4 regions of the Streptomyces sp. NPDC007971 genome follow, and region 1 is predicted to be linked to each of the others. Evidence: riboswitches for the same ligand, from Rfam matches in the RefSeq annotation. Region 1 holds a riboswitch; each other region holds the start of a gene.

Region 1 (6,942 bases):
GGTCTGCGCACGCTGCCCGTGGAGTTCACGCCCGTCCCGTGATCACGCCCGCCCGGGCACGTCCGGCAGACATCAATTTTGTGATCTTCACGTGATCTACGCGGCATTAACTTGTGACAAGTGATCGTCTGCCTATACGTTCACCCATCAGCGTGGCGCCCAGCTTCACCTGCCACGCCGGTCCCGTTGTCGCACGAAAGGCTTCCGCATGCTCACCGGGAACGGTCGTCACCGTCGCCCCCGCCAGGCTCCGGCTCTCCTCGTCGCGGCCGGAGTGACCGGCTCCGCCATCGCCATCCCGCTCCTCGGCGCCGCGAGCGCCAACGCGGCCGACGGCACCACATGGGACAAGGTGGCCCAGTGCGAGAGCGGGGGTTCGTGGAGCGCGGACAACGGCAACGGGTACTACGGCGGCCTGCAGATATCCCAGGACGACTGGAACGCGTACGGCGGCTCGGAGTACGCCTACAGCGCCGACCAGGCCAGCCGTTCGCAGCAGATAGCCGTCGCCGAGAAGATCCTTGCCGACCGGGGCACCACCCCGTGGGCCACCTGCGCCCTGCTCTCCGGCCTGACCTCCAACTCCGGCTCCGTGAACGTCGACACGGGCCTCGGCGACTCCGACGCGCAGGGCTCCGACGCGCAGGGCTCCGACGCGCAGGGTTCGGACGCGCAGGGCTCCGACGCGCAGGGCTCGGACGCCCAGGGCTCCGACCACTCCTCCCAGTCCAAGCACTCGTCCGACTCCGGCGATTCTTCCGACTCTTCCGGTCTGCCGGATTCATCGTCTTCGTCGCCCTCGTCCGATTCCTCCTCGGGTGCGCACGCCAAGCCGTCCCCGAGCACCGGTAAGCAAGCCGGTTCCGATGGCTCCGACAAGACCGATGAAACCCCCAAGTCCGACAAATCCTCCTCGCCCGGCTCTCAGGGCGAGCAGGGGGGCGACTCGCCCACCGCGGACCCCGCCGGAGAAGACCCGGACAATTCCGGGCAGATCGATGGCTCTTGGAGCCTGGTCGACACCGGCGCGCTCAGCAGCGGCGGACGTCACCGCGGCGGGAGCGCGGACGAAAGCGCGACCACAGACGGTCGGAGCGATGCCTCCTTGGGCCGTCACGCCTCCCGTGACGCGAGCACCTACACCGTTCGTGAGGGCGACACCCTCGTCTCCATCGCCGACTCCCTTGACGTCGACGGCGGATGGTGCGGCCTGTATGCCGAGAACAAGAAGGCCATCGGCGCCGACCCGAACGACATCACTCCCGGTCAGACCCTGAATATCGGTGCGGAAAAGGGCGGAAAGTAGCGGGAGTTGGCGCCCCGCTTCATGCCTAATGTCCGGTTTGGCGAAAGTGTGGGATGAGTCTCAGAAGCCCTGATCGTCTTTGAAATTCCGCCGAGCGCATGGCTACGGTCGAGGCCGCTCGTCACCACGAGCCCCGGCAGTCGCAACGCCGAGTCCTGCCAGCGGTTGCCCGGGAACAGTCGTCGCGTCATGCGCCGTAGGCAGGAGCGGGGGACCCAAGGTAAGTGCCGGGCCCGGCAGTTGAGACTGCTGGAACCGGCTGGGGGTGAAGCCGTGCCTCTCCAGGAGGTGCGGCCGGGCAACTCAACCGGCCCGAACCCGACAGCTCACCTCGCAGGCGTCGGTGAGGGGATCGATCCATGCTGTTTTCCGGCAAGGGCAAGCACCGTCGTCCGTCCAAGGCCACCCGGGTCATCGCGCTCGCCGGTGTCACCGGCGCCGTCGTCGCCGCCCCGCTGATGGCGGCCGGCAACGCCTCCGCCGCCACCGCCTCCGAGTGGGACGCGGTCGCCCAGTGCGAGGCCGGCGGCAACTGGTCCATCAACACCGGCAACGGCTACTACGGCGGCCTGCAGTTCTCCGCCTCCACCTGGGCCGCGTACGGCGGCACCGCCTACGCCGCGCAGGCCAACCAGGCCACCAAGGCGCAGCAGATAGCCGTCGCCGAGAAGGTCCTCGCCGCCCAGGGCAAGGGCGCCTGGCCGGTGTGCGGCACGGGGCTGTCCAGCACCCCCTACGGCGGCTCCGCCCCCACCACCGAGTCGAAGAGCGCCCCGGCGAAGCCCGCCCCGGCGAAGCCCGCCGCGCCGAGCACGACCTCGCGCTCCACCGACACGCAGGCCGCCTCCCGCTCGGCCGAGCGCCCGGCCCCGAGCAAGACCGTCACCACCCCGACCGGCAAGAAGGTCAAGAAGGGCGACGGCGAGTACAAGGTCGTCAAGGGCGACACCCTCAGCACCATCGCCGAGAAGCACGGCGTCAAGGGCGGCTGGCAGAAGCTGTTCGAGCTGAACAAGGACATCGTCGAGGACGCCAACCTCATCTACCCGGGTCAGCAGCTGCACCTGAAGTGACACCGGGTTCCCACCGGAACCACAGCGCTCTCACAAGGCCGGCCCCCATTCCGAAGGCCTCGTGAGGGTCACCCCCCGTCCCCACGGGCTCCCCGCCCCGGCGCGTGTTCCCCCGTACGCGCCGGGGCGGGGTTGTTTGTTCTCCCGGCCCGGCTCGCCGCTCCGTTTCCCCACTCTTCAGCCGGACCTCATCCGGAAGCCTCTTTGTTCCGAGGGTGAACAATAGGTACCGTCTCCCTGTCCACGGGGCGGTCGGTCGATGGCCGACGCCCCCGGGACGGTTAGGCTCTAGTCGCAAGGCGCACCCGCCCCGCACAACCAGCGTCACATCCATGAAGGAGATGCTCGTGCCGTCCATCGACGTCGTCGTAGCCCGGGAAATCCTGGACTCCCGAGGCAACCCCACGGTCGAGGTCGAGGTCGGCCTCGACGACGGCAGCACGGGTCGTGCCGCCGTCCCGTCCGGCGCCTCCACCGGTGCCTTCGAGGCCATCGAGCTGCGCGACGGTGACCCGAACCGCTACCAGGGCAAGGGCGTGGAGAAGGCCGTCCTCGCCGTCATCGAGCAGATCGGCCCGGAGCTGGTCGGCTACGACGCCACCGAGCAGCGCCTGATCGACCAGGCCATGTTCGACCTGGACGCCACCGACAACAAGGGCTCCCTCGGCGCCAACGCCATCCTGGGTGTCTCCCTCGCCGTCGCCCACGCCGCCTCCGAGGCCAGCGACCTGCCGCTCTTCCGCTACCTGGGCGGCCCGAACGCGCACCTGCTGCCGGTGCCGATGATGAACATCCTGAACGGCGGCTCGCACGCCGACTCCAACGTGGACATCCAGGAGTTCATGATCGCCCCGATCGGCGCGGAGTCCTTCTCCGAGGCCCTGCGCTGGGGCACCGAGGTCTACCACACCCTCAAGAAGGTCCTGAAGAGCAAGGGCCTGTCCACCGGTCTCGGCGACGAGGGCGGCTTCGCCCCGAACCTCGGCTCCAACCGCGAGGCCCTCGACCTCATCCTCGAGGCCGTCAAGCAGGCCGGCTACGTCCCCGGCGAGCAGATCGCGCTCGCGCTCGACGTCGCCGCGTCCGAGTTCTACAAGGACGGCAAGTACGAGTTCGAGGGCAAGTCCCGCTCGGCCGCCGAGATGACCGAGTACTACGAGGAACTGGTGGCGGCCTACCCGCTCGTCTCCATCGAGGACCCGCTGTTCGAGGACGACTGGGCCGGCTGGAAGGTCATCACCGACAAGCTCGGCGACAAGGTCCAGCTGGTCGGCGACGACCTGTTCGTCACCAACCCGGAGCGTCTGGCCCGCGGCATCGAGGAGGGCACCGCCAACGCCCTGCTGGTCAAGGTCAACCAGATCGGCTCGCTGACCGAGACCCTGGACGCCGTGGAGCTGGCCCAGCGCAACGGCTTCAAGTGCATGATGTCCCACCGCTCCGGCGAGACCGAGGACGTCACCATCGCCGACCTGGCCGTCGCCACCAACTGCGGCCAGATCAAGACCGGTGCCCCGGCCCGCTCGGAGCGCGTCGCCAAGTACAACCAGCTGCTGCGCATCGAGGAGATCCTCGACGACGCCGCGGTCTACGCGGGCCGCTCCGCCTTCCCCCGCTTCAAGGGCTGAGCGTTCCCGCAGGTCCGCTCCGCGGACCATCGACACGGCAGGGGCCGACCCTTCCCGGGCCACGTCCCAGCCAGTCCTACGTACGTCCCCGTACCCGGTCCCGTACCGTGTCCGGGGACGTACGCGCGTGTTGACGGGAGGCGGGGAAGATGGCCGTGCTGAGCTGCCCCTGGGCACCCCCCGGACCCCCGGCCGGTGAGCGGGCGGCCGGAGCGACGAGGCGAGGTGAGCTGTCATGACGGGCCGGGACCGGTTCTCCACCGCGACCAGGCTCAGGCTGCTCGGCGAGCAGACCGCGGCCCGGGTCTACCGCTCCCAGACCAAGCGGCAGGCCCGCCGCTCCCGTCTCACCGGCCGGGCCGCGCTGCTCGCGCTGGTGCTGTGCACGCTGATCGTCGCCCTCGCCTATCCCATGCGGCAGTACGTCTCCCAGCGCGCCGAGATCGCCGACGTCCAGCGGCAGCAGCGGCAGGCCCGCGAGCGTGTCGAGCAGCTGCGCGACCTCAAGGCGCGCTGGCAGGACGACGCCTATGCGGAGCAGCAGATCCGTCGCCGGCTGCACTATGTGAAGCCCGGCGAGACCGGGTACACCGTGATCGACCCGGGTGCGGCCAAGCAGTCGCGCGCCGGCCTCGGGGCCGCCCAACGGCCCTGGTACGCGAACGTCTGGGACGGCGTCGACAAGTCCGACGCCTCCGACCAGTGAACCGACAGAAAGACAGCTGAAGAAACAGTCATGGAAACGCCTCCGCCGCCCACTCCGCACACCGAGCCGACCGACGCGGACGTCGAGGCCTTCAAGCAGCAGCTCGGGCGTCCGCCGCGCGGGCTCAGGGCGATCGCGCACCGGTGCCCGTGCGGGCAGCCGGACGTCGTGGAGACGGCCCCGCGGCTGCCGGACGGCACGCCCTTCCCGACGACGTACTACCTGACGTGCCCGCGCGCGGCCTCCGCGATCGGCACGCTGGAGGCGAACGGCGTCATGAAGGAGATGACCGAGCGGCTGCAGAGCGACCCCGAGCTGGCCGCCGCCTACCGGGCCGCGCACGAGGACTACATCCGGCGCCGGGACGAGATCGAGGTCCTGGAGGGCTTCCCGAGCGCGGGCGGCATGCCGGACCGCGTGAAGTGCCTGCACGTCCTGGTGGGCCACTCGCTGGCCGCGGGACCGGGCGTGAACCCCCTCGGTGACGAGGCGATCGCCATGCTGCCCGAGTGGTGGCGCAAGGGTCCGTGCGTCCAGCCGCTCCAGGCGCCCGATCCGGCGGACGAGCACCCGGGCGAGCAGGGCGCGGTGTTCGACCCCGCCGAGGTCCGCAGCGGTTTCTTCGCCCACCGGCCCCTGCTCGTCGAGGGATTCACCCGCGTCGCCGCCGTCGACTGCGGCACGAACTCCATCCGTCTCCTCGTCGCGGACGTCAACCCGGCCACCGGCGAGCTGCTGGAGCTGGACCGGCGCATGACGATCGTGCGGCTCGGCCAGGGCGTGGACCGCACCGGCCGACTGGCGCCCGAGGCGCTGGAGCGGACCTTCGCGGCGTGCCGTGAGTACGCGGACGTCATCCGCGAACTGGGCGCCACGAAGGTGCGGTTCGTCGCCACCTCCGCCTCCCGGGACGCCGAGAACCGGGACGACTTCGTGCGCGGCGTCGTGGACATCCTGGGTGTCGAGCCCGAGGTCATCACCGGGGACCAGGAGGCCGCGTCCTCCTTCACCGGGGCGACGAAGGAGCTCAAGGGCCGCGACGACCTCGCCAGGCCCTACCTGGTGGTGGACATCGGCGGCGGCTCCACCGAGTTCGTCGTGGGCGAGGACCGGGTGCGGGCCGCGCGGTCCGTGGACGTCGGCTGCGTGCGGATGACCGAACGGCACCTGGTGCAGGACGGCAAGGTGAGCGACCCGCCCACCGAGGAGCAGATCGCCGCCATGAGGGCCGACATCGAGGCCGCCCTGGACCTCGCCGAGGAGACGGTCCCGCTGCGCGAGGCGCGCACCCTGGTCGGCCTCGCCGGCTCGGTGACCACCGTGTCCGCGATCGCCCAGGATCTTGCCGCGTACGACTCCGAGCGCATCCACCACTCGCGCATCTCGCGCGAGCGCGTCCGTGAGATCACCGAGCTGCTGCTGCGTTCCACACACGCCGAACGTGCCGCGATCCCGTCCATGCACCCGGGCCGCGTCGACGTCATCGGTGCGGGCGCGCTCGTGCTGCTCGCGATCATGGAGCGCACCGGGGCCGGGGAGGTCGTCGTCAGCGAGCACGACATCCTCGACGGCATCGCGTGGTCGGTGGCGTAGCTCTCTTTTGTTACTGGCCAGTAGCCGTCGGCTGAGCAGGTCGGATAACGTCTGAGCGGGAGTGAGGGGCCCTCAGGGGCCCCTCGGTGGCGGCCGGTCGGAAAAGTTCGTGAAGTTCTTCACAAGGAATTTGGTCGCGCGGGGCCGAGAAACGGGGCCGGTTGGCCCTTCCGAGGGCCGTCGAGTCGTTTGAACATGTTCAGACGGCAGGTGTGAGAGGGGCCCGGAAGGCGTTGTTCCGGGGGTGTCGCGCGATGCTCACGAGCACCCCGGTTGCCCAGAGCGGCAGCTCACGCGGCCTTGACAACGGGTCAGACCACCTCATGGTTCACTCTCGTCGCCATGACCTGCGTCACGCGGGCCGCGCAGTTTAGCACAGGGTCTGTCGGACCTTGTGAAGGGGCGCACGAGCACCCCTGTCGAGGCGGGTGGATACTCGATGGCATGAGCACCACGGAGCGTCCCAGGATCCTCGTAGTAGGCGGTGGGTACGTAGGCCTGTACGCAGCTCGGCGCATCCTCAAGAAGATGCGCTACGGCGAGGCGACCGTCACGGTCGTCGACCCCCGGTCGTACATGACCTACCAGCCCTTCCTCCCCGAAGCCGCCGCCGGCAGCATCTCCCCTCGCCACGTC
Region 2 (6,942 bases), on a different contig from region 1:
GAAGTGGGGCCGCCGGTGCCCCGCCCGGAGGAGGGGTACACCCATGACCCGACCGTCCGCCCGTCATGTCCTGCCCGAGTTCAGCGAGCGCACGAGCACGGGCCACCGCACGCTCGATCCGTACTCGAAGCTGTTCGAGAGCCGGGTCGTCTTTCTCGGGACGCCCCTCGACGACACCGCCGCGACCGATGTGGTCACACAGTTCATGCAGCTCGAACACGCGGCACCGGACCGGGACATCACCCTGTACCTCAACTGCCCGGGCGGCTCGTTCACCGCCATGACCGCGGTCTACGACACGATCCAGTACGTCACGTGCGACGTGGAGACCTACTGTCTGGGCCAGGCCGCCTCGGCCGCCGCGGTGCTGCTCGCGGCCGGCACACCGGGCAAGCGGTTCATCCTGCCTAACGCCCGTGTGGTGCTCGAACAGCCCGCACTGCACGAACCGGCCCAGGGGCAGCCGAGCGACCTCGTCATCCAGGCCGAGGAGTTGACGCGGATGCGCTCCCTGATGGAGACGATGCTGGTGCGGCACACCGGGCGCACCGCCGAGCAGGTCCGCCAGGACCTGGAGCGGGACCTGATGCTGGATGCGCCGGGCGCGCTCGCGTACGGGCTCGTGGACGGCATCGTCCCGGGCCGCAGGGAGACCCCCGGCGCCGGGCACGCGGGGTGAGCCCCCGATGCTTCCACCCGAACTTCCGCCGCTGCCCGCACTGACCCGCGCCGAGGGCGAACTGATCGACCGTTACCTGGAGGCGGTCGACCTGCTGGGCCGGATCAACCCGGCGCAGTCCGGGGACACCTACCGCGGACTGCGCGCGGCGCAGGCCCTGGTGCGCAAGGCGTCCGAGCTGCGCGACGCCCTGACCCTGATGCACCAGCGGGGCGAGACGGAGCTGCATGGGGACACGCTGGCACGGGCCTTGCGGGTGCTGGACGGCGAGCGCCGTACTGCGCGCGTCACGCTCCCGCCCGACTGCGTCGGCTGATCCGGACGCGCGGGTGGCCCGTCGGGCCGCCCGCGTCGACCCGTCGCCGGGGCAGGACTTCAAACGGCCCGAACGGTCTACCGCCGACCGGGGTATCTCGCGATCGTTTTCCGGGCGTTCGGACTTGCACGCACCACGCGTTTGAGGCTCGTGCATGCATGCTCCGCCCCAGGTCGGGGGCTACGTGCGGGACCTGACGATGACTCGAACATGGTGGTGTCCACCCGAACGGGTGAGTGGTGAGTAACGCCACAAATCCCCGATTCCGTTGGGATTTTCGGACAGCTGTGAGTCAAGATCCCTGTCTGACGACAAGCCCCCGCCACCGCGGCGGGGCGGTCCGGGCGGACGCCGAGTCCTGCCGCCGCCCGGATGACCGGTCGACAGAAGTGGATCGGCAGGAGTGGAGGACCCGAGCAAGACGGGTCGCCGGGACGGACGTTCGTCGCAGACGGACGGTCGTGCCGAGCAGCCCTTGGGGTGAAGCCGTGGCAACGCGGCCGGGCAACTTCGCCAGCCCGAATCCGACAGGTCATCCTTCACAGGCGGCTGACGAAGGGTTGCGCATGACTGCGCTCAATCGTGTCCCGTCGCTGATGGCCCGGGCCGGCACGGCCTCGGCCCTCACCCTCGCCGCCGTGGGCGGCTCGATCATGGTCCCGGGGCTTGCCACCGACGCCTCGGCCGCCACCATAGCGACGAAAGCCCTCCAGATCGCGGCGTCCAAGAAGGGTTCCCCCTACCAGTACGGGGCCACCGGGCCGCGCCGGTTCGACTGCTCGGGGCTGACGCTCTACTCGTTCAAGAAGGTGGGCAAGAAGCTGCCGCGTACGGCCGCCCAGCAGTACAACAGGACGCATCACATCTCGGCCGGGAGCCGCAAGGCCGGCGATCTGGTGTTCTTCCACTCGGGTTCCAGCGTCTACCACGTCGGTATCTACGCGGGGAAGAACAAGATCTGGCACGCACCGAGGACCGGGGCCGTGGTGCGGCTGGAGAGGATCTGGACCAGGAGCGTCTGGTACGGCCGGGTCAGCTGACCCGGGCTCAGCGCAGGAGCGGCTCCAGCAGAAGAGCCGCTCCCAGCGCCGTCAGCGCCACCCCGGTGCCCGCCTGCAGCATGCGGGCGGCCCGGGGTCGGCGCAGCCACCTGCCGAGCCGGTCCACCAGCAGGGCCACCACCTGGAACCAGGCCAGCGCGATCACGCAGACGATCAGCGCGAGCAGCAGTGTCCTGGGCAGGGCGGAGCCGCCGGACGGCACGAACTGGGGCAGCAGGCTGAGGAAGGTCAGTGAGGCCTTCGGGTTGAGGACGTTGGTGACGAAGCCCTGCCGGAGCGGGTGCCCGGCCGAGTGCGCGGCCGACGGGTGCCCGGCCGAGGCCGCGTCCTCGGCGGCGGACCGCCGTAGCGGCCACAGGGTCCGCAGCCCGAGCTGCAGCACATAGGCACCGCCCAGCAGTTGCAGCGCGCGAAAGAGCGCGGGTACGGCGACCAGCACCGCCGCGACCCCGGCCACCGCGAGTGTGGTGTGCACGAGGAGGCCCGCGGCGATCCCGAGCCCGCAGACCGCGCCGGCCCGGCGGGAGACCAGGGCGTTGCGGACCACCACCGTGAAGTCGGCGCCGGGCATGGCGACCAGACCGGCGGCGATCCCGGTGAAGGCGATGAGCTGTCCGTCCATGGGCCCCAGACTGCCCGGCCGTAGCCTTCATCAGGTATTTAGAATCATGGAGGTCTGCCTGAAGCAATGCTTTAGGCTGGCGCCATGTACGACCCGACCCGGCTCGCCGCGCTCGTCGCCGTCGCGGAGGCGGGCTCCATCACCCGGGCCGCCGACCGGCTCGGCTACACGCCGCCTGCACTGTCCCAGCAGCTGGCCAAGCTGGAGCGGGAGGCCGGCACGGCGCTGCTGGTGCGTCACCACCGCGGGGCGCGGCTGACCGAGGCGGGCGAAGTGCTGGTGGCGCGGGCCCGTCGGGTGCTGGACGAGATGGAGCAGGCCCGGCACGAGCTGGCCCGGCTGACCGGGCTCACGGGCGGGGTGCTGCGGCTGGGGACGTTCCCGACCGCGGGCGTCCATCTGCTGCCGCCGGCGCTGAGCGCGTTCCGCCGGGCGCATCCGGACGTCCGGCTGTCGGTCGCCGACTACGACCCGCCGTCGGGGGTCACGGCGGTGGCGGCCGGTGAGGTGGACCTGGCGCTGACCCACACCTACCACCCCGCCGAACCCGTCCCCGTGCCCTCCTCGGTCGCTCTGGAGCCGGTCCTGGAGGAGGAGCTGGTGCTGGTGACGGCTCCGGGCCACGTCCTGAGCAGCGCCTCGTCCCGGCTGCCCCTGGCGGAGCTGGCGGGGCAGCCGCTGATCAGCATGGCGCCGCACCATCCCGCCCGGCGAGGGGTGGAGGCGCTGCTGGCCGAGGCGGGCGCCACCGCGGCGCTGCTGGTGCCGACCCCCGGGTACGCCGTTGTGTGCGCACTGGTCAGCGCCGGGCTCGGGGTGGCCCTCGTACCGGAGATGGTGGCGCGGACCGCCGTCACTCCGGTCGGGGTACGTCCGTTGGAGGGGGGACGGCTACGGCGCACGATCTCGGTCGCCTTCCGGGCCGACGAGGTCGCTCCGGCGGTGGAGGCGTTCCGCGCTCTGCTGCACGGGGCCTTCGGCCGGGCGCAGCACGCCCCGGAGCGTCAGCGCCCGTCCCGGTGAACCGTCCCCCGGCCGGGTGGGCTTGGCCCTGCGGACTGCGACGGTGGGGGTGGCGGGACGCCGTCCTGGGGCCCCCGTGGACGCCCGGGCGCGCTCTAGGGGTCCGGCTGGCCCGCCGCGACCGGCTCGGCCGGGAGGGCCCACGGCAGCTCGATGGAGACCGTCTTGCCGCCCTCGCGGGTGGGGCGGACGCGGAGCTTGCCGCCGCACTCGGCGGTGAGCCAGCGGATGATGACCATGCCGCGCCCGTTGTCCTGCTGGACGGCTGCGGGCAGTCTCTTCGGAAAGCGCGGATGACTGTCCGTCACACCGATGCGGAGTTGTTCGTCGTGGTGCAGGGCGATGTCGACGGTGAAGGTGGGTGACTGTCCGAAGGTGTGCTGTACGGCGTTGGTGGCGAGTTCGGAGACGATCAGCCGCACGGTGTCGGCCGCGTCGGTGTCCGGTGGCAGACCCCACTCCGCGAGGGTCCCCACCACGTAGGAGCGGGCCGCGGAGACCGAGGCGGGATCGCTCGGCAGAGTGACGGATGCTTCCAGATGGTCTGCCATGGCGACGTCGTCCCTTTCCCACGGGCCCGCAGTCCGGCGAGGAGCGGATGGTTCGAGTACGGTCCCGCACTGGTGCTTCGTCGCCAGACTGCCATTACCGGGCCGGTCTGGGGAGCGATCCACCGGGATATGCATATATCTGTCGCTCAAAGCGGTGAACTCTGCGACGGGAGACCGTATTTGGGCGGCCCGTAAGGAGTAAGGAGTACCCCATGCAGAACGGTCCCGCGGTACGGCGCCGCAAACTCGGCGCCGAGCTGCGCACGCTGCGCACGGGGACGGGGCTCACCAGTGGCGAGGCGGCCCGTCTGGTGGGCTGGCACCAGTCGAAGGTGAGCCGCATCGAGACCGGCGCGAGCGGTGTGAAACCGGCCGATGTGCGGTTACTCCTGGATGCCTACGGGGTGCGGGACGGGCAACTGCGCGAGTTGCTGCTGATGTTGGCGGGGTCCGAGGAGGCGGGCGGGCGCAGCCGGTGGTGGCACGCCTACCGGGGGATCCTGCCGCCCACCTACCGCGATTTCATCAGCCTGGAGTCGCAGGCGAGCGAGATGCGCACGCTGGAGACCACGGTGGTCCCGGGGCTGCTGCAGACGCCCGAGTACGCCCGCGCGGTGACCCGGGCGGCCGTGGAGGGGGTCGACGAGGAGCGGCTGGACGCGCTGGTGGAGGTGCGGCTGGCCCGGCAGGACGTGCTGCGCCGGGATCCCCCACTGACGCTGAGCGCGGTGCTGGACGAGGCGGTCCTCAAACGCGACGTCGGCGGACCGGAGGTGATGGCGCGGCAGCTGGCCCGGCTGGTCGAGGCCGCACGGCTGCCGCAGGTGCGGCTCCAGGTGCTGCCGTTCGCCGCGGGGGCGCATGTCGGCCTCACCGGCCCTTTCGTTATCTTCTCATTTCCGAGCACTTCTGATCTGGATGTGGTTGTTCTCGACCAGCTGACGAGTAGCCTCTATCTGGAACGGAAAGAAGACCTCATGGCCTACTCCGAGGCCTTCAACACCCTTCAGATCCACGCCCTTTCCCCCGAGGACTCGTTGGATTACATCGCCGGGATAGGTGACGGCGCGTAAGGAGGCACCATGCCAGCACTGCCTCGGAACGTCCCTGCAAGTACCGATCTGCACGAGGCGCGATGGCTGCGCAGCAGCTACAGCACCGGAGCGAACAACTGCGTGGAGACGGCTCGGCCGCACTCCGGCCCGTGGGCCGGACTGCTCGCCGTGCGCGACTCCAAGGACCCGGCCGGACCCGCGCTGCTCTTCTCCCCCGGGAGCTGGGCGGGGTTCGTGACCGCGCTCCGGTGATCCCAGTCCCCACCGATCGGAGAGATCCGACACCGGTCGGACCGACCCGACCCGACCGACATGACCGACCGGACCGAACAGACCGACTCGACTGACTCGACCGACTCGACCTGCATGATCGACTCGATCAACCCGGTCGGACCGACCCATCCCTACTGATCAGATTCGATCACTCTCGTGCGATGCACGGCCGTGTCACGCCGACTCATGGTCGCGTTTCGTCGATCACTCGTACAGCGCGTTCGATCTCGGCCCCGGACAGGTCCGCGCGGGCGGTGAGCCTCAGCCGAGAGATGCCGTCGGGCACGGAAGGAGGACGGAAGCAGCCCACGGCCAGGCCTGCCGTACGGCAGTCCGCCGCCCATTGCACGGCCTGCTCCGGGGACGGAGCCCGCACGGAGACCACCGCGGCGTCCGGACGCACCGCCTCCAGACCCGCGGCGGTCAGGCGCGTGTGCAGCTCGACGGCGACCCCGCGGGCCCGCGCCGCCCGCGCCGGCTCGCGTCGCAGCAGCCGCAGCGCCGCCAGCGCCGCGCCCACGGCGGCGGGCGCGAGGCCCGTGTCGAAGATGAACGTGCGGGCCGCATTGACCAGATGGTCGATCACCCGCGCCGGGCCGAGCACCACGCCGCCCTGGCTGCCCAGCGACTTGGAGAGCGTGGCCGTGACGACCACGTCGTCGGCCCCGGCGAGACCGGCCGCCTCGACGGCGCCCCGGCCGCCGTCGCCCAGCACGCCGAGCCCATGGGCGTCGTCCACGACCAGACCCGCCCCGTGTTCCCGGCAGGCCCCGGCCAGCGCGGCCAGCGGTGCCGCGTCGCCGTCGACGGAGAAGACCGAGTCGGAGACGACGATCGCCGCACCCCGGTGCCCGGCGAGCGCCTTGCCCACCGCCTCCGGATCGGCGTGCCCGACCACCTGTTTGGCCGCCCGGGCCAGCCGGCAGCCGTCGATGAGCGAGGCGTGGTTGCCCGCGTCGGAGACGATGAGGGAGCCGTGCGGGCCGAGCGCGGTGACGGCGGCCAGGTTCGCCGCGTAGCCGGACGCGAAGACCAGCGCGGCCTCGAAGCCGCAGAAGTCCGCCAGTTCCCGCTCCAGCTCGGCGTGCAGCTCGGTGGTTCCGGTGACCAGCCGGGAGCCGGTGGAACCGCCGCCCCACCGGCGGGCGGCAGCGGCGGCCCCCTCGACGATCTCGGGGTGGTGGGCCAGGCCCAGGTAGTCGTTGCCCGCCAGGTCCAGCAGCGGCGAGTCGGCGGGGCGCGGGCGCAGGGTCCGCACGAGTCCGGCGCGGCGGCGCGCCTCGGCCTGCTCGTCGATCCAGCCGAACGCCATGGGTCCTCCGGGGCTTTTGTAGGTAGCGCACAGACCCTAGCGGCACGATC
Region 3 (6,942 bases), on a different contig from region 1:
GCGGCGACCACCAGAGCGATCAGCAGCGCCCGGCCGAGGCCCTCGGCGAAGCTGATGCGGGTGCCGGAGATGGTGGTCAGCTCACCGAGCGGGAACAGGAGCACACCGACGAGCAGTGCGGAGACGGTCACGACCAGGGTGGCCAGCACGCAGAAGGCCATCACGGTCGTGTACTTGGTGAGCAGCAGGCGGGTGCGGCCGGCCGGGGCGACCAGCAGATAGCGCAGGGTGCCGCTGCCCGCCTCGCCCGCGATCGCGTCGCCCGCGACGACGCCCACCGCCATCGGCAGGAAGAACGGCAGGGTCGCGGCCAGCGCCGTGAACACCAGGAACAGGCCGTTGTTGGTGATCTGCGCGATGAACGCCGGTCCGTCCCCGCCCCCCGGACCCGCGGTCGAGCCGCCCGGCGTCTGGGCCTTCACCGCGATGCCGATCAGCACCGGCACCGCCGCCAGCACCCCGAGCAGCGCGAGCGTACGCCAGCGGCGGACGGTGGTGACCAGCTCGCTGCGCAGCAGCCCGAAGGTCCACAGGGGGCTCGGACGCCCGGGACCTGTCGCGGCCGGTGTTCCGAGCGTTTCAGCCCGCGACATCGAAGCCCTCCCCCGTCAGTGCCACGAACGCGTCCTCCAGGGAGGCCCGTTCGAGCGTGAAGCCCCGGACCCGGACGCCGGCCGTGACCAGTGCCGCGTTCACCTCGGCGAGGTCCCGTGCGGGGGGCTCGCCGCTCACCCGGTCGCCGTCCACGGTGACGTCCCCGACGCCCTGTTCCTTCAGTGTCCGTGCGGCCTCGGCCGGATCCGGCGTGGTCACCACCAGCCGGCCGTGCGCACCGGCCGCCAGGTCGGCCACCGCGCCCTGCGTGACGAGGCGGCCCTGGGCCATCACCGCCGCGTGCGTGCACACCTGCTCGATCTCGTCGAGGAGGTGGGAGGAGAGGAAGACGGTCGTGCCGTCGGAGGCCAACTCGCGGATCAGGGTGCGGATTTCACGCATGCCCTGCGGGTCGAGGCCGTTGGTCGGCTCGTCCAGGACGAGCAGGCTGCGCGGCTGGAGCAGCGCGGCGGCCAGGCCCAGGCGCTGCTTCATGCCGAGGGAGTAAGCCCTGGCCTTCTTGCCCGCGGCGGCGGCGAGACCCACCCGGTCCAGGGCGGCCGCGACGCGGGCGCGCCGGGTGCGGGGGTCCGCGGTCGGGTCGGCGGCGTCGTAGCGCAGCAGGTTGTCCCGGCCGGAGAGGAAGCCGTACAGCGCCGGGCCCTCGATCAGTGCGCCGACCTGCGGGAGGACGGCACGGGTGGCCCGGGGCATGGGGCGGCCCAGCACCCGGGCCGTGCCCGAGGTCGGCTCGATCAGGCCCATCAGCATGCGGATGGTGGTTGTCTTGCCGGAGCCGTTCGGGCCGAGGAAGCCGAAGACGCTGCCCGCCGGGACGGTCAGATCGAGGCCGTCGACGGCCAGTTGTCCGCCGCGGTAGCGCTTGGTGAGGCCGCGCGTGGCGATGGCAGGCGACCGCTCGCCCTGCGCGTCCCGCTCCGAGGCGTCCCCCGAGTCCCGCTCCGTGGTGGACGGTTCGCCCATCGGTCCCTCGATTCGTCGTGTCCCAGGTACGCCTCCGGGGCCTTAGGGCCCCCGACCCGAAACCCCGCGAAGTCCCCGGTGCCCGCGAAGTCCCCTAAATCCCGGGGCCCGAAGACCCCGAAGCCTCCAGGGCCCGCAGGCCCCGGAGGCAGAAGGCCCCGGAGGTCCGGGGCCCCTGAGACCCCACAGGTTCTACAGGTCCCGGAGGTCCCGCAGGGTCACTTCCCTTCGTTCGCCGCCTTCACCAGGGCGTCCTTGGTGACCGCGCCGGCGTAGACCTTGCCGTCGTCGGTGATCAGGGCGTTGACCAGACGGGTGGAGAAGACCGTGCCCTTGCCGAACTTGCCCGAGACCTTGTCGCCCAGCGAGCCGAGGAAGCCGCCGAAGGCGCCGCCCTGGGAGCCGGACGGCATGCCGCCCTTGGCGCCGGTGTCGAAGGTGGCGACGGACGTCCAGCCCTTGCCGAGCACGGTGGAGCCCTGCATGCCCTTGGCGAAGTCCTCGCCACCCTTCGGGGCGTGCTCCGGCACCTTGGACCCCTGCTTCTCCTCGGTGACCTTCGCACCCTTGGGCGGGGTGAAGTCGAAGGTGGAGGCGGCCGGCTTGCCGAAGGAGACCTGGGTGAAGCCGGCGTCCAGAACGGCGGCGCCGCCGCTCTTCGGCGTCAGCGTGAACTTCAGCGGCTGGCCCGTCTTCGCGTCCACGGCGATGCTGATCGCGCCGACCGTGGTGCCGGACTGCTTGGGCTTGATCAGCAGCTTGTAGGCGTCGCGTCCGGCGACCTGGACGGTGCCGTCGACGGTCACCGACGTGGTGTCGTCGACCGACTTCAGGGCCTTCTCGGCGAAGTCCTTGGGCGTGGCCGGCGGCTCGGCCCGGTGCTCCTTGCCGGAGGCGGCACCGGTGCCGTGGTAGACCTCGTTGCTCTTGCTGTCGTAGCCCCACACGTTCTTGCCGTTGTGGATGAGGCTGTACTCGGCGCCGCTCTCCAGCAGCGACAGCTTCTGCCGGTCCGGGCCGTCGGCGGCCACGCGCAGGGTGTGCGTGCCGGAGACCAGCTCGGTGAGCTTGGACGTCGGGTCGGCGGAGGAGCCGTCGCGGCCCTGGGCCGCCCCCGAGGCCAGGCTGCTCTCCAGGCCGCCGAGGTTCGGCAGGCCGAGGTCGGTGCTGATCTTCACCGTGCCGGACATCTGCTGCACGTCGGACTTGGCGATCTTCTCGATGAGCTGCTGTGCGGTGATCTTCGGCAGGTCGGGGTCACCGGAGGCGGCGAGCGCCGGGACCAGCCCGATCGTGGCCGCAGCCACCCCCACCACCGCGACCGGGACCACGTACCGGGCGGCCTTGCGGCGTCCGGAGCGCAGGTCCTCGTCCTGTACGGCGCCCGCTGCGTCGTCGGATTCGTACGGTGCCATCTGTGCCTTACCTCCGTCGTCGGCGGCGGCTGTCCCCACGCTGGTCCACCTGAGCCGCCATTCTCACCCGAATCGGTGAGGAGTGGTGATTTCCGTGGTCTCCATCTGACCAAATCGGCCGCGCGGAAGCGTCAGACCTCGGAGCCAACTCCGTGTACGCCTGCGGTATGACACATCAGGGCGGCGTCTCCCCCGACCCGTAGGGGTCGTGCGCAAGACGCCGCCCTCACACTCGTTGGGGACAGGCCGCACCGGGCCGGCCGGCCCGGTGCACCACCGGGGTCAGCCGGCCCGGTGCACCACCGCGTCGCACAGCTCGGTCAGCGACGCCTTGGCGTCGCACTCCGGCAGCGGGGCCAGCGCGGCCCGCGCCTCCTCCGCGTACCGGACGGTGTCCCGGCGGGCCTGCTCCAGGGCGGGGTGCGCGCGCAGGGCGGTGAGCGCCTCGGCGTGCCGGGCGTCGTCGCTGAGGTCGGAGTCCAGCAGCTCGCACAGCGCGAGGTCCTCGGGCAGGCCGAGGCGGGCGGCCCGCTCGCGCAGCCGGAGCACGGGCAGCGTCGGGATGCCCTCGCGCAGGTCGGTTCCCGGGGTCTTGCCGGACTCGCGCGAGTCGGAGGCGATGTCCAGGACGTCGTCCGCGAGCTGGAAGGCGACCCCGAGCCGCTCGCCGTACTGGGTGAGCACGTCGACGACCGTCTCGTCGGCGCCGGACATCATCGCGCCGAACCGGCACGAGACCGCCACCAGCGATCCCGTCTTGCCACCGAGCACGTCCAGGTAGTGCTCGACCGGATCGCGGCCGTCCGAGGGACCCGCGGTCTCCAGGATCTGCCCGGTGACCAGCCTCTCGAACGCGAGGGCCTGCACCCGCACCGCCTCGGGGCCGAGGTCGGCGAGGATCTGGGAGGCGCGCGCGAAGAGGAAGTCGCCGGTGAGGACCGCGACCGAATTGCCCCAGCGCGTGTTGGCACTGTCCACACCGCGCCGCACGGCCGCCTCGTCCATGACGTCGTCGTGGTACAGCGTGGCCAGATGGGTCAGCTCCACGACGACGGCCGACGGTACGACGCCGGGCGCGTACGGGTCGCCGAACTGCGCCGCGAGCATCACGAGCAGCGGCCGGAACCGCTTCCCACCGGCCCGTACGAGGTGCTGCGCGGCCTCCGTGATGAACGGGACCTCGCTCTTGGTGGCTTCGAGCAAGCCTTCCTCGACAGCCGCCAATCCGGCCTGGACATCGGCTTCCAGAGCCTGGTCCCGCACGCTCAGCCCGAACGGCCCGACGACGGTCACGAGGGGTCTCCTGTCTGCTGGTGTCTGCTGGCGGTTACACGGTTTGTCGATAGGTCGTTGCCATCACTCAAGTCAGCGTATCCGGTCCTGTTTCGATCACCGATAGCGCCCACCGGTCCAGCCCGGGCCCTATCGGATCACGACCGGTATGTTCCTGATCATCTGATAAGGACAGATATCCATTGACTTAACAGGATCCCGTCCGTTTTGTCGCGAACCGTGCCGTGAGCGAATTACTCCTTTTGCAGCACGCCCAGCGAATCCCTCTAATCCCTCATGTCTGATTTGATACAGTTTGCCATTTCGTGAGTTGGGTCACGTGGGCCTCCATATCCAGCCAGCGGGAACAAACGGCGTTTCCCCTTGCCGTACCGGCCAGTTGAGGATTGGCAACAGCAAAGGATCAAGTACCCCATACGGGACAGACCAAGGTCAACTGGCGCGTTGGGTGAATCAGGTACTTGTTCCGGACATCTGCTCTCGCATAGCTTCCGGCACGTCAGGCGGACGCCGAATCCTGCCGCGTCTGACATCACCCATCGACGAACTCATTCGTACGGCAGGAGCGGGGGAACCCAGGTAAGCCGCCGGACCGGCCGGCACATGCGCAACTGCACATGTCGTCACCGGAACGGCTAGGGGTGTAGTCGTGCCTCCCAGGAGGCGCGGCCGGGCAGCTCCCCGAGCCCGAACCCGACAGCTCACCTCGCAGGCGACGGAGAGGGACCACGCCATGCCTGCTGCCGCTCAGCACCTCCGCACCCGCACCGACCGCCTCGTGCGCACGCTCGCCGTCGCGGGCACGGGTGCTGTCGTACTCGCCCTTCCTCTCTTCGGCGCGACCACCGCCTCCGCCGCCACCCCCACGGCCACCACGCCGTCCACCACGCTCGCCGGGTACCCGAACAACCTCGACGGCTGGATCCGCGAATCGCTCGCGATCATGGCCGAGAAGCACATCCCGGGCACCTACAACGGCATCCACCGCAACATCATCCGCGAGTCCTCGGGCAACCCGAACGCCATCAACCTGTGGGACTCCAACGCCGCCAAGGGCATACCGTCCAAGGGCCTGCTCCAGGTGATCGACCCGACGTTCAACGCGTACCACGTGGCCGGAACGTCCTTCGACATCTACGACCCGGTCGCGAACATCACCGCCGCCTGCAACTACGCGGCCGCCCGCTACGGGTCGATGGACAACGTCAACGGCGCCTACTGACGAGCGCCCGCGGCGGGCCCCGCTGGTCCCGGTCAGCCGGCCGGGAACAGCCTTTCGAGGACGACGGCGATGCCGTCGTCCTCGTTCGTCAGGGTGACCTCGTCGGCGACGGCCTTGAGCTCGGGGTGGGCGTTGGCCATGGCGACGCCGTGCGCGGCCCAGTCGAACATCGGGATGTCGTTGGGCATGTCTCCGAAGGCGAGGGCCCGGCCGGCGGGGATCCCCAGGTGGTCGGCGGCCAGCGCCAGCCCCGTCGCCTTGGTGACACCGCAGGGCTGGAGTTCCACGGTCCCGGGCCCCGACATCGTGACCGTCGCCAGCGAGCCCACCGCCGAACGCGCGACCGCCGCCAACTCGTCGTCGGACAGCGCGTGATGGCGCAACAGCACCTTACTGATGGGCTCGCACCACAGGTCGTCGCGGCGGCCGACCCGCACGGCGGGCAGGGTCGGGTGCGGCATCAGATACCCCGGCTCGATCAGCGTCAGCCCGTCCACGCCGTCCTGGTCGACGGCGGCACAGACCTGCCCCACCTCGGCCTCGATCTTGCCGAGCGCGGTCTCGGCGAGTTCCCGGTCCAGGCGCACCGACCACAGCAGACGGTCGGCTCCGGCGTCGTAGACCTGCGCGCCCTGCCCGCACACCGCGAGCCCCGTGCACCCGAGGTCCTCCAGCAGGGGCCGCACCCGGGGGGCCGGGCGGCCCGTCACCACCAGATGCCGGGCCCCGGATCGCACCGCCCTCGCGAGCGCGGCCAGCGACCGGTCGGAGACGGTGTCGTCACCGCGCAGCAGTGTCCCGTCCAGGTCCGTGGCGATCAGTGCGTAAGCGGGGGGTGCGGCCATGATCAGAGAATACGGACAGTGCGGCCCACCGACTCACCCTGCTGTTCCCGTACTTGTCTGCTTCTCACCCCCAAGTGGTGCCCGCGGGCTCCTTGATGGTGGTGTTGATCCGGTTGAACATGTTGGTGAGCGAGACGGTGAGGATCAGCGCGGAGAGCTGCTTCTCGTCGAAGTGGTCGGCCACTTCGTCCCACAGCGCGTCCGGCACCGGCTCCTCGCAGCGGTCGGCGAGCCGCGTGACCCGCTCGGCCAGCTGCAGCGCCGCGCGCTCGGCCTCGGTGAAGAAGGGCGCCTCGCGCCAGGCGCCGACGGCGGCGATCCGCTCCTCGCTCGCGCCGGCCTTGCGCAGGTTGACCGTGTGACCGTGCACACAGGCGCTGCAGCCGTTGATCTGGCTGGCCCGCAGCCCGACGATCTCCGCCAGTTCCTCGGGCAGCCCGCCCTCGCCGATCGCCTGGAAGATCGTGCCGATGCCCTTCAGGGCACCCGGAAGAACGTGCGCCGGGTTCGTCATCCGTGCCTGCATGGTGCTGCCTCCTGCGTGTCAGTGGTGCCCGCTAAGTTGCTCGCACTGCACTGACGGAACGGG
Region 4 (6,942 bases), on a different contig from region 1:
GCGGGCGGTGGCACAGTACGAGGCGTACGCCACCTCGCTGGCGTTCCTGCGGCAGCGGGGGCGGCGCGGGCGGGCCGGGGCCGACTTCGTCGCGCGGGAGCAGGAACTGCTGGCCGAGCTGTGGAAGCGCCGGGAAGTGGCCCGGCCGGCGCTGGAGCACGCGGCGCTGTCGGCCGCCCCGGCCCAGCCGCTGTACGGGGCGCCGGTGGCCTACTGGTACGGCCATCCGGCAGCGCCCCATCCCGCGTACAACCCCTATCGCACCTAGGCAGATCGCACCTGGACAGGGTGTGCAGGGGCAGCCCGGGCAAGGGTTGCGGAGGGCATCCGGCGCCCGACCAGCCAAGCCCACCCGAAGTCGGCGTCCGATCGGGTGGGCTCAGGCCGAAGTCGGCGTCCCACCAGCCAAGCCCGACCCGAAGTCGGCGCCCGGTCGGCTGGGCTCAGGCCGATGCCTCCGTGAGCTGCTTCAGCTCCTCGTCGGTCAGTCGCAGCTCCGCGACCTTCAGCAGTGCCGGAAGCTGTTCCGGGGTGCGTGCCGAGGCGATGGGGGCCGTCACCGTGGGCTGGGCGGCCAGCCAGGCGAGGGCGACCGTGGCCACGGGGGCCTCGTGGGCGGTGGCGATCTCGTCCAGGGCCGTGAGGACCCGCCGGCCGCGCTCGGACTGGAGGTGCCTCGCGGCCGCACCGGCGCGGGCGCTGTCGACCGTCGTACCGGGGCGGTACTTGCCGGTGAGGAAGCCGGAGGCGAGCGCGTAGTAGGGGACCGCCGCGAGGCCCGCGCGGGCGGCGACGTCCTGCAGCGGGCCCTCGTAGGTGTCGCGGGAGACCAGGTTGTAGTGGGGCTGGAGGGCGACGTAGCGGGCCAGGCCCTCGCGCTCGGAGAAGTCCAGAGAGGCCCGGAGCCGCTCGGGGGTGATGTTGGAGGCGGCGATCTGACGGACCTTGCCCGCCTTCACCAGGTCGTCAAGGGCGCCGATGATCTCCTCGACGGGGACCTCGGGCTTGTCGTAGTGGGTGTAGTAGAGGTCGATGTACTCGGTGTCCAGGCGGCGCAGGGAGGCGTCGGCAGCGGCCTTGATGTTGGCCGCGGACAGGCCCTGGTACTCCGGGTGCTGGCTGACCTTGGTCGCGATGACGACGTCGGAGCGGTTGCCGCGGGCCCTGACCCACTTGCCGATGATCGTCTCGGACTCGCCGCCCCTGTTGCCCTCGGCCCACGCCGAGTAGGCGTCGGCGGTGTCGACGAAGTTGCCGCCGGCGGCCGTGTAGGCGTCCAGGACGGCGAAGGAGGTGTCCTCGTCGGCGGTCCAGCCGAAGACGTTGCCGCCGAGGGCGAGCGGGAAGACGCGGAGGTCGGAGGAGCCGAGGGTGCGGCGTGAGGCATGGGAGTCGGTCATGTCCCGGTTCAACGATCACATCCGTCCCGTCCATTCCGCGATTGCTGCGAATGGTGGGGGCCGGACGACCGGCAGCCCTGACGTCGGGGGGTTGTCGTCAGGGCTGCCGGGGACCGGATGAGGGGGTACCGGGGACCGGATGAGAGGGTGCCGAGGCTCAGGCGTCCCGGCCGGTCAGGGGTTGAGGCCCTTGTCGCGCAGCCACGGCGCCGGGTCGATGCCGGTGGCCTGGCCGTTCGGGTGGACCTCCAGGTGGAGGTGAGGCCCGGTGACGTTGCCGGTGGCGCCGATGCGTCCGATGACGTCTCCGGTGCTGACCTTCTGGCCGACGGAGACGCCGATCGAGGACTGGTGGCAGAACCACAGCTCGGTGCCGTCGTCCAGGGTGAGGACGGTGCGGTAGCCGTAGGCGCCGGCCCAGCCCGCCTGGGTGATGGTGCCGCTGTGGATGGCCTTGATGAGGGTGCCGGTGGGAGCGGCGAAGTCGAGGCCGGTGTGGTAGCCGGAGGACCACATCGAGCCGGGCTGGCCGAAGGTGCCGGTGATCGTGTACGAGACGACCGGCAGCTTGTACTCCTTGGCCAGGGCGGCCAGGCGCTCCTCCTCGGCCTTCTTCTTCGCGGCGGCCTCGGCCTTCTCCTTGGCGGCCGCGGCCTTGTCGGCGGCTTCCTTCTGCGCCTTGGCGGCCGCGGCGGCGCTCTGCTTCTCGGCGTCGGCGAGGGCGGCGGCGGTGGCCTTGCTGTCGGCCTTGCTCTGCTGCTGCTCGGCCTGCGCCATGATCCGGTTGCGCAGGGCCTCGCCTGCGTTGCCGCTCCGGTCGCTGTCGGCGGAGGTCACCCCGACCTTGCTCAGCGTGGGCGTCGTGGCCTTGGCCGCGTCGGAGGCGGAGGAGTCGTCGAACAGGGAGCCGACGGAGGGCAGGTCGGGCATCGAGAGGGACACCGGCGGCTTGCCGGTGTGGGCGCTGGCCATCCCGCCCGCGCCGACGGCGGCTATCACGCCGACGCCGAGGACGGTGGAGCTGCGGGCGAGTCCGCCGCGCTGCTTGGCGACGCGGTGCCGGCCCCGCACCGGGCGGACGGAGTCCTCGGTGGGGTTCCATTCCTCCCAGGGGCCCTCGTCAGTGCGGTGGTCGCCGTAGCCGAAGGTCTCGGTCTCGCGCTGAGCCGGGATGAACGGGGCTTCTGGGGCAGGCCGGTTGGACGCCACGAAGGCGTGCTCCTTTCCTTCCTCCGCCTACCGGGTTAGCTGACGGGTTCGGAGCGGAAGGTCTCCTACGCGCGTAAACCGGCCGTGGACTCGCAAAGTTCACGACGGTGTCTGCGCGATTCACCCCAAGGTGGTGGTTCCCCGGTTCCCTTGCGGGATTCGGCACGTGCGCACGGAGCCGCCTCGGGTGACGGCTGGGACGACCGCGCTGCGTTATCGAACGTTAATAGACCCACCTGTGAGATTCCAAGCCGTTCGGCTTGATCATTAACGTTCTTCGACGCGGACGTACGGGGTATGACCGGGGGAAAACGGGCGAGTTGACCGACGTTCAGCAGTCACAGAGGCTTTGATGGTGACTCAGATGTTATGCGGAGGGCTGTCGTCCGGTCACTGTGGGTCATGGGAGCCGGAGCCGGCCGGTCAGGGCCGCCGTACGGCCAGCAGCGCCATGTCGTCCGTCGTCCCTCCCCCGGAGTGCCGGCGCACCTCCGTGGCCAGGCGGCCGAGCAGGGCGCCCGGGTCGGGGAAGCTGCGCCCGGTGAGCCGCCGGGCGGGATCGTAGAAACGGCCGTGGCCGTCGCGGGCCTCGGACAGGCCGTCGGTGTGGAGCAGCAGGGTGGCGCCGCCCGGGAAGCCGTACTCCGTCGCCCGGTCGGGCCACAGGCCCAGGTCGCCCATGCCGAGCGGCAGTGCGGGCTCGCACGGGACCAGGGTGCGCACGGTGCCGTCGTCGTGCAGCAGCAGCGGCGGCGGGTGGCCGCGGTTGACGATCCGTACGGCCCTTTCGCCGTGCGGGAGTTCGGCGAGGACGGCGGTCGTGAAGCCCTCGAAGGCGTCGAGCCCCTCCCGTCGCGTGCCCTCGCGGGCCAGGGCGCGCTCCAGCCGCTCGGCCACCGCCTCCAGCGTGGCCTCCTGCTCGGCGGCCTCCCGGAACGCCCCGATCACCACGGCGACGGCGGCGACGGCACCGATGCCCTTGCCGCGCACGTCCCCGACGATCAGCCGGACGCCGTGCGGGCTGTCCTGCACCGCGTACAGGTCGCCGCCGATGAACGCGTCCCGCTGGGCCGCCTCGTAGCGGGCCGCGATGTCGAAACCGGCGATACGGGCGGCGGGTTCGGGCAGGACGGCCCGCTGGGCGGCCACGGCGATCTCCCGGGCGGAGGCCAGCCGCTGGTCGCCGAGGCGTACGACCTGGTTGATGACGGCGGCCAGCACGGCGACCGTGGCCACCGTGAACACCTCGGTGAACGTGCCGGCGTCCGGGCGCAGGCCGTAGCCGGCGTGCACCGCGACGGTGGCGGCCAGGGAGGCGAGGCCGGTGAGCACCGTGGTGCGCAGCGAGGACAGGGGCGCGGCGATCAGCGGGGCGGCGGTGAAGAAGGGCACGGCGGTGAAGGCGCGCGGGGTGAGCAGGTCGTAGACGATCCCGCCGCCGATCAGCAGCGCGGGCAGGGCGCCGACCAGGGCGCGGGGGGTCGGCCGGGGGCCGCGGCGCCCGTCCGGCGGGCGGGGTGCGGGACCGTCGCCCAGACCGGGGTCCGGGACGGGATCGCCGGGGAGCCGGCCGCCGGCCCTGGCGCGCGGGCTCTCCTCCTCCACCTCACCAGGACGCACTGCTCGTCTCCCGTGTTCTTGACGTACGTCCAGCGTGGCGGGGGCCACAACGGCGGGCGACTGCTGTGGACCGAGCGGATGACCGACTGTGATGTACGACACTCGGCGCGCCGGAGGGGGTGAGCGCAGGTCCGGGGCACGGCTACGGGGCCCGGGGGACGCGGGGACGAGGCGACGAGGCCCGAGGGGGCGTGGCACTGCCGCAGAAAACACTCAGGGCCGGGATCCATTGCTGGATCCCGGCCCTGAGTCTTCAGTAGCGGGGACAGGATTTGAACCTGCGACCTCTGGGTTATGAGCCCAGCGAGCTACCGAGCTGCTCCACCCCGCGTCGTTGTGTCTCTACTGTACTCCATCCGCAGGACACCGAGGACACAGGTGGGCGTGAGCCCCCGTTCAGGACAGCAGGTGGGCGTTCGGCGCCTTCGCGCGCGCCTCGTGTTCCGGCAGCAGGACGACGTCCACGCCCGCGCCCCGCAGGACCCCGCTGCCGTCGGCCGCCGTCACGAACGTGTCCGGCTCCCGCCAGGCCGTGACCACCCGGCGCACCCCGGCCCGCAGGATCAGCTCCGCGCAGGGTGCGGGGCGGGAGGCGCGGCGGGAGCAGGGTTCGAGGCTGCTGTAGACCGTGGCGCCCGCCAGGCGCGGGTCGGCCGGGCCGAGCTTGGCGAGGGCCGCCTCCTCGGCGTGCGCCACGGGGTCGCCCGCCTCGCGCGAGTGGCCGCGCGCCAGCTCGGTGCCGTCGGCGGCGACCACGACGGCGCCGACGCTGAAGGCCGTCCCGGAGGGCGGGCACAGGGCGGCCAGGTCGCAGGCGGTGCGCAGCCAGTGGTGGTCGGCGGCGGTGGCCACGGGGCCGGTGCCGGGCGCCGTGGGCTCGTAGCGCATGAGGACGACGTCCTCGATCCGGCGGGTCTCGGTGAGCCGGAGCCGGCCGCCCTGGTAGTCCCCGGGTCCGAACAGGCGCGGAGCCGCCGGGTCGCCGACGAACAGCGGGGCGAGGACCAGCTGCAGCTCGTCGGCGAGGCCCTGCTGGAGCAGCTGGGTGTGGACGGTGCCGCCGCCCTCGACCATCAGGCGCCGTACGCCGCGCACGTCGTGCAGGTGCTCCAGCAGGGCGCGCCAGTCGAGGCCGGGGCCGAGGGGGACCACGTCGGCGCTCCGGCCGAGGGCGCGCGTGGCCCGCTCGGCGCCCTTGTCGGTGGTGTACACGAGTTTCTCGCCGCCGGTGTGCCAGAAGTTCGCCGCCGGGTCGAGGTCGCCGGTGGCGGTGACGGTGACCTTCAGCGGGTACGCGGGCCTGCCCTCGGCCGTGCGGGCCGCGCGGCGCTCGGGGGAGTTCACCAGCAGGCGCGGGTTGTCGGCGCGGATGGTGCCCGCGCCGATCAGGATGGCGTCGACCGAGGCCCGCACCTCGTCGACCCGGTCGAAGTCGGCCGGGCTGGACAGCAGCAGCCGTTCGGGGCCGGTGTCGTCCAGGTAGCCGTCGAGGGAGACGGCGGCGGACAGCAGGACGTACGGGTACGGCATCGGCGCGCGCTCCCTGGCGAGGCGGAGGACTGTCGGTCTTGGTTCAAGTTTGAAACAAACCTACACTGGCGGCATGACGACCCGCTGGCTCACCCCCGAGGAGCAGCGCGCCTGGCGCGCCTACATCGCCGCCTCCCAGCTGCTGGAGGATGCGATCGACCGGCAGCTCCAGCAGGAGACCGGCATGCCCCACCTGTTCTACTCCGTTCTGGCCAACCTCTCCGAGGTGCCCGACCGGCGCCTGCGGATGACCGACCTCGCCGAGAAGCTGAAGATCACCCGCAGCCGGCTGACGTACGCGGTGACCCGCCTGGAGCGGGACGGGCTGGTGCGCCGCGAGGACTGCTGCTCGGACAGGCGCAGCTCGCTCGCGGTGCTGACGGACGAGGGGATGGCCGTACTGGAGCGTACGGCGCCCGGGCACGTCGAGACGGTCCGCGCGACCCTCTTCGACCGGCTCACGCCGGAGCAGGTGGGGCAGCTGGAGGAGATCTGCACGGGGATCACGCGCGGGCTGCAGGGGGACGACGCCGAGGCCGGGGCGGGCGACGTCCCGTGGCGCCGCCGTTCGTCGTGCTCCTCGTCCCGGCCCGACAGCACCGACAGCCCTGACAGCACCGGCAGCACCGGCAGCACCGGCAGCACCGGCAGCCCTGACGGCGCCGGCAGCCTCGGTAGCACCGGCGGTCCTGGCAGCCCCGACAGCTCCGGCAGTCACTGAGGCGATTGGGGGGCGCACGGAGCGCACAGGGGCGCCCCGAGTCGCACCGGGAGCGTCGGGGGCACCAGGAGTCGCACCGGACTGCGCGAGAATCGATTGCTTTAACTTTTAAGCATGGGGTAGGGTCTCCTCGACCCGCTGCTTCAAAACTGAAGCAACTGCCTCGGAGGGACCCGCATGCCCGACACCCCCGCCGCCACGCCGCGCGCCCGCGTCCGGGTACCGCTGCGCTTCGCCGACGGCTACCGCGTCGACGCCGAACTCGTCACCTTCCACGGCCTCACCGACGGCCAGGAGCACATCGCCGTCGTCCTCGGCGAGCCCGGCCCCACCCCGCTGGTCCGTCTGCACTCCGAGTGCCTGACCGGGGACGTCTTCGGCTCGGCGCGCTGCGACTGCGGCCCCCAGCTGCGCGAGGCGGTCGAGCGCATCGCCGATCGCGGGGGCGTCCTGCTCTACCTG

Evidence for each region. A riboswitch is a leader RNA that binds a small molecule or an ion and turns the genes downstream of it on or off. The one in region 1 is predicted to bind cyclic di-AMP.
Region 2: another riboswitch for cyclic di-AMP. It lies ahead of ACFZCP_RS35375 (NlpC/P60 family protein); the one in region 1 lies ahead of ACFZCP_RS06375 (transglycosylase family protein).
Region 3: another riboswitch for cyclic di-AMP. It lies ahead of ACFZCP_RS27285 (transglycosylase SLT domain-containing protein); the one in region 1 lies ahead of ACFZCP_RS06375 (transglycosylase family protein).
Region 4: another riboswitch for cyclic di-AMP. It lies ahead of ACFZCP_RS24870 (peptidoglycan DD-metalloendopeptidase family protein); the one in region 1 lies ahead of ACFZCP_RS06375 (transglycosylase family protein).

What each region holds. Positions count from the first base shown of each region.
Region 1 covers NZ_JBIBJK010000002.1:566,549-573,490, forward strand. Annotated here, with positions in the region: gene ACFZCP_RS06365 (cytochrome P450) at 1-42, shown strand, start outside; gene ACFZCP_RS06370 (transglycosylase family protein) at 209-1,306, shown strand; cyclic di-AMP (ydaO/yuaA leader) riboswitch at 1,489-1,661, shown strand; gene ACFZCP_RS06375 (transglycosylase family protein) at 1,666-2,379, shown strand; gene eno (phosphopyruvate hydratase) at 2,721-4,007, shown strand; gene ACFZCP_RS06385 (septum formation initiator family protein) at 4,243-4,713, shown strand; partial or broken gene ACFZCP_RS06390 (DUF501 domain-containing protein) at 4,744-5,145, shown strand; gene ACFZCP_RS06395 (exopolyphosphatase) at 5,350-6,306, shown strand; gene ACFZCP_RS06400 (NAD(P)/FAD-dependent oxidoreductase) at 6,751-6,942, shown strand, end outside.
Region 2 covers NZ_JBIBJK010000021.1:125,453-132,394, reverse strand. Annotated here, with positions in the region: gene ACFZCP_RS35385 (ATP-dependent Clp protease proteolytic subunit) at 44-679, shown strand; gene ACFZCP_RS35380 (hypothetical protein) at 687-995, shown strand; cyclic di-AMP (ydaO/yuaA leader) riboswitch at 1,429-1,559, shown strand; gene ACFZCP_RS35375 (NlpC/P60 family protein) at 1,562-2,035, shown strand; gene ACFZCP_RS35370 (LysE family transporter) at 2,043-2,678, opposite strand; gene ACFZCP_RS35365 (LysR substrate-binding domain-containing protein) at 2,763-3,701, shown strand; gene ACFZCP_RS35360 (ATP-binding protein) at 3,797-4,252, opposite strand; gene ACFZCP_RS35355 (helix-turn-helix transcriptional regulator) at 4,465-5,325, shown strand; gene ACFZCP_RS35350 (DUF397 domain-containing protein) at 5,335-5,559, shown strand; gene ACFZCP_RS35345 (aminotransferase class I/II-fold pyridoxal phosphate-dependent enzyme) at 5,765-6,892, opposite strand.
Region 3 covers NZ_JBIBJK010000013.1:190,635-197,576, reverse strand. Annotated here, with positions in the region: gene ACFZCP_RS27305 (ABC transporter permease) at 1-593, opposite strand, end outside; gene ACFZCP_RS27300 (ATP-binding cassette domain-containing protein) at 580-1,578, opposite strand; gene ACFZCP_RS27295 (outer membrane lipoprotein carrier protein LolA) at 1,797-2,993, opposite strand; gene ACFZCP_RS27290 (polyprenyl synthetase family protein) at 3,276-4,286, opposite strand; cyclic di-AMP (ydaO/yuaA leader) riboswitch at 4,817-5,016, shown strand; gene ACFZCP_RS27285 (transglycosylase SLT domain-containing protein) at 5,020-5,508, shown strand; gene ACFZCP_RS27280 (HAD family hydrolase) at 5,541-6,353, opposite strand; gene ACFZCP_RS27275 (carboxymuconolactone decarboxylase family protein) at 6,418-6,879, opposite strand.
Region 4 covers NZ_JBIBJK010000011.1:306,129-313,070, reverse strand. Annotated here, with positions in the region: gene ACFZCP_RS24880 (PrsW family glutamic-type intramembrane protease) at 1-268, shown strand, start outside; gene ACFZCP_RS24875 (aldo/keto reductase) at 444-1,400, opposite strand; gene ACFZCP_RS24870 (peptidoglycan DD-metalloendopeptidase family protein) at 1,575-2,609, opposite strand; cyclic di-AMP (ydaO/yuaA leader) riboswitch at 2,617-2,784, opposite strand; gene ACFZCP_RS24865 (SpoIIE family protein phosphatase) at 3,033-4,229, opposite strand; tRNA gene ACFZCP_RS24860 (tRNA-Met) at 4,487-4,560, opposite strand; gene ACFZCP_RS24855 (dihydrofolate reductase family protein) at 4,626-5,759, opposite strand; gene ACFZCP_RS24850 (MarR family transcriptional regulator) at 5,833-6,480, shown strand; gene ribA (GTP cyclohydrolase II) at 6,658-6,942, shown strand, end outside.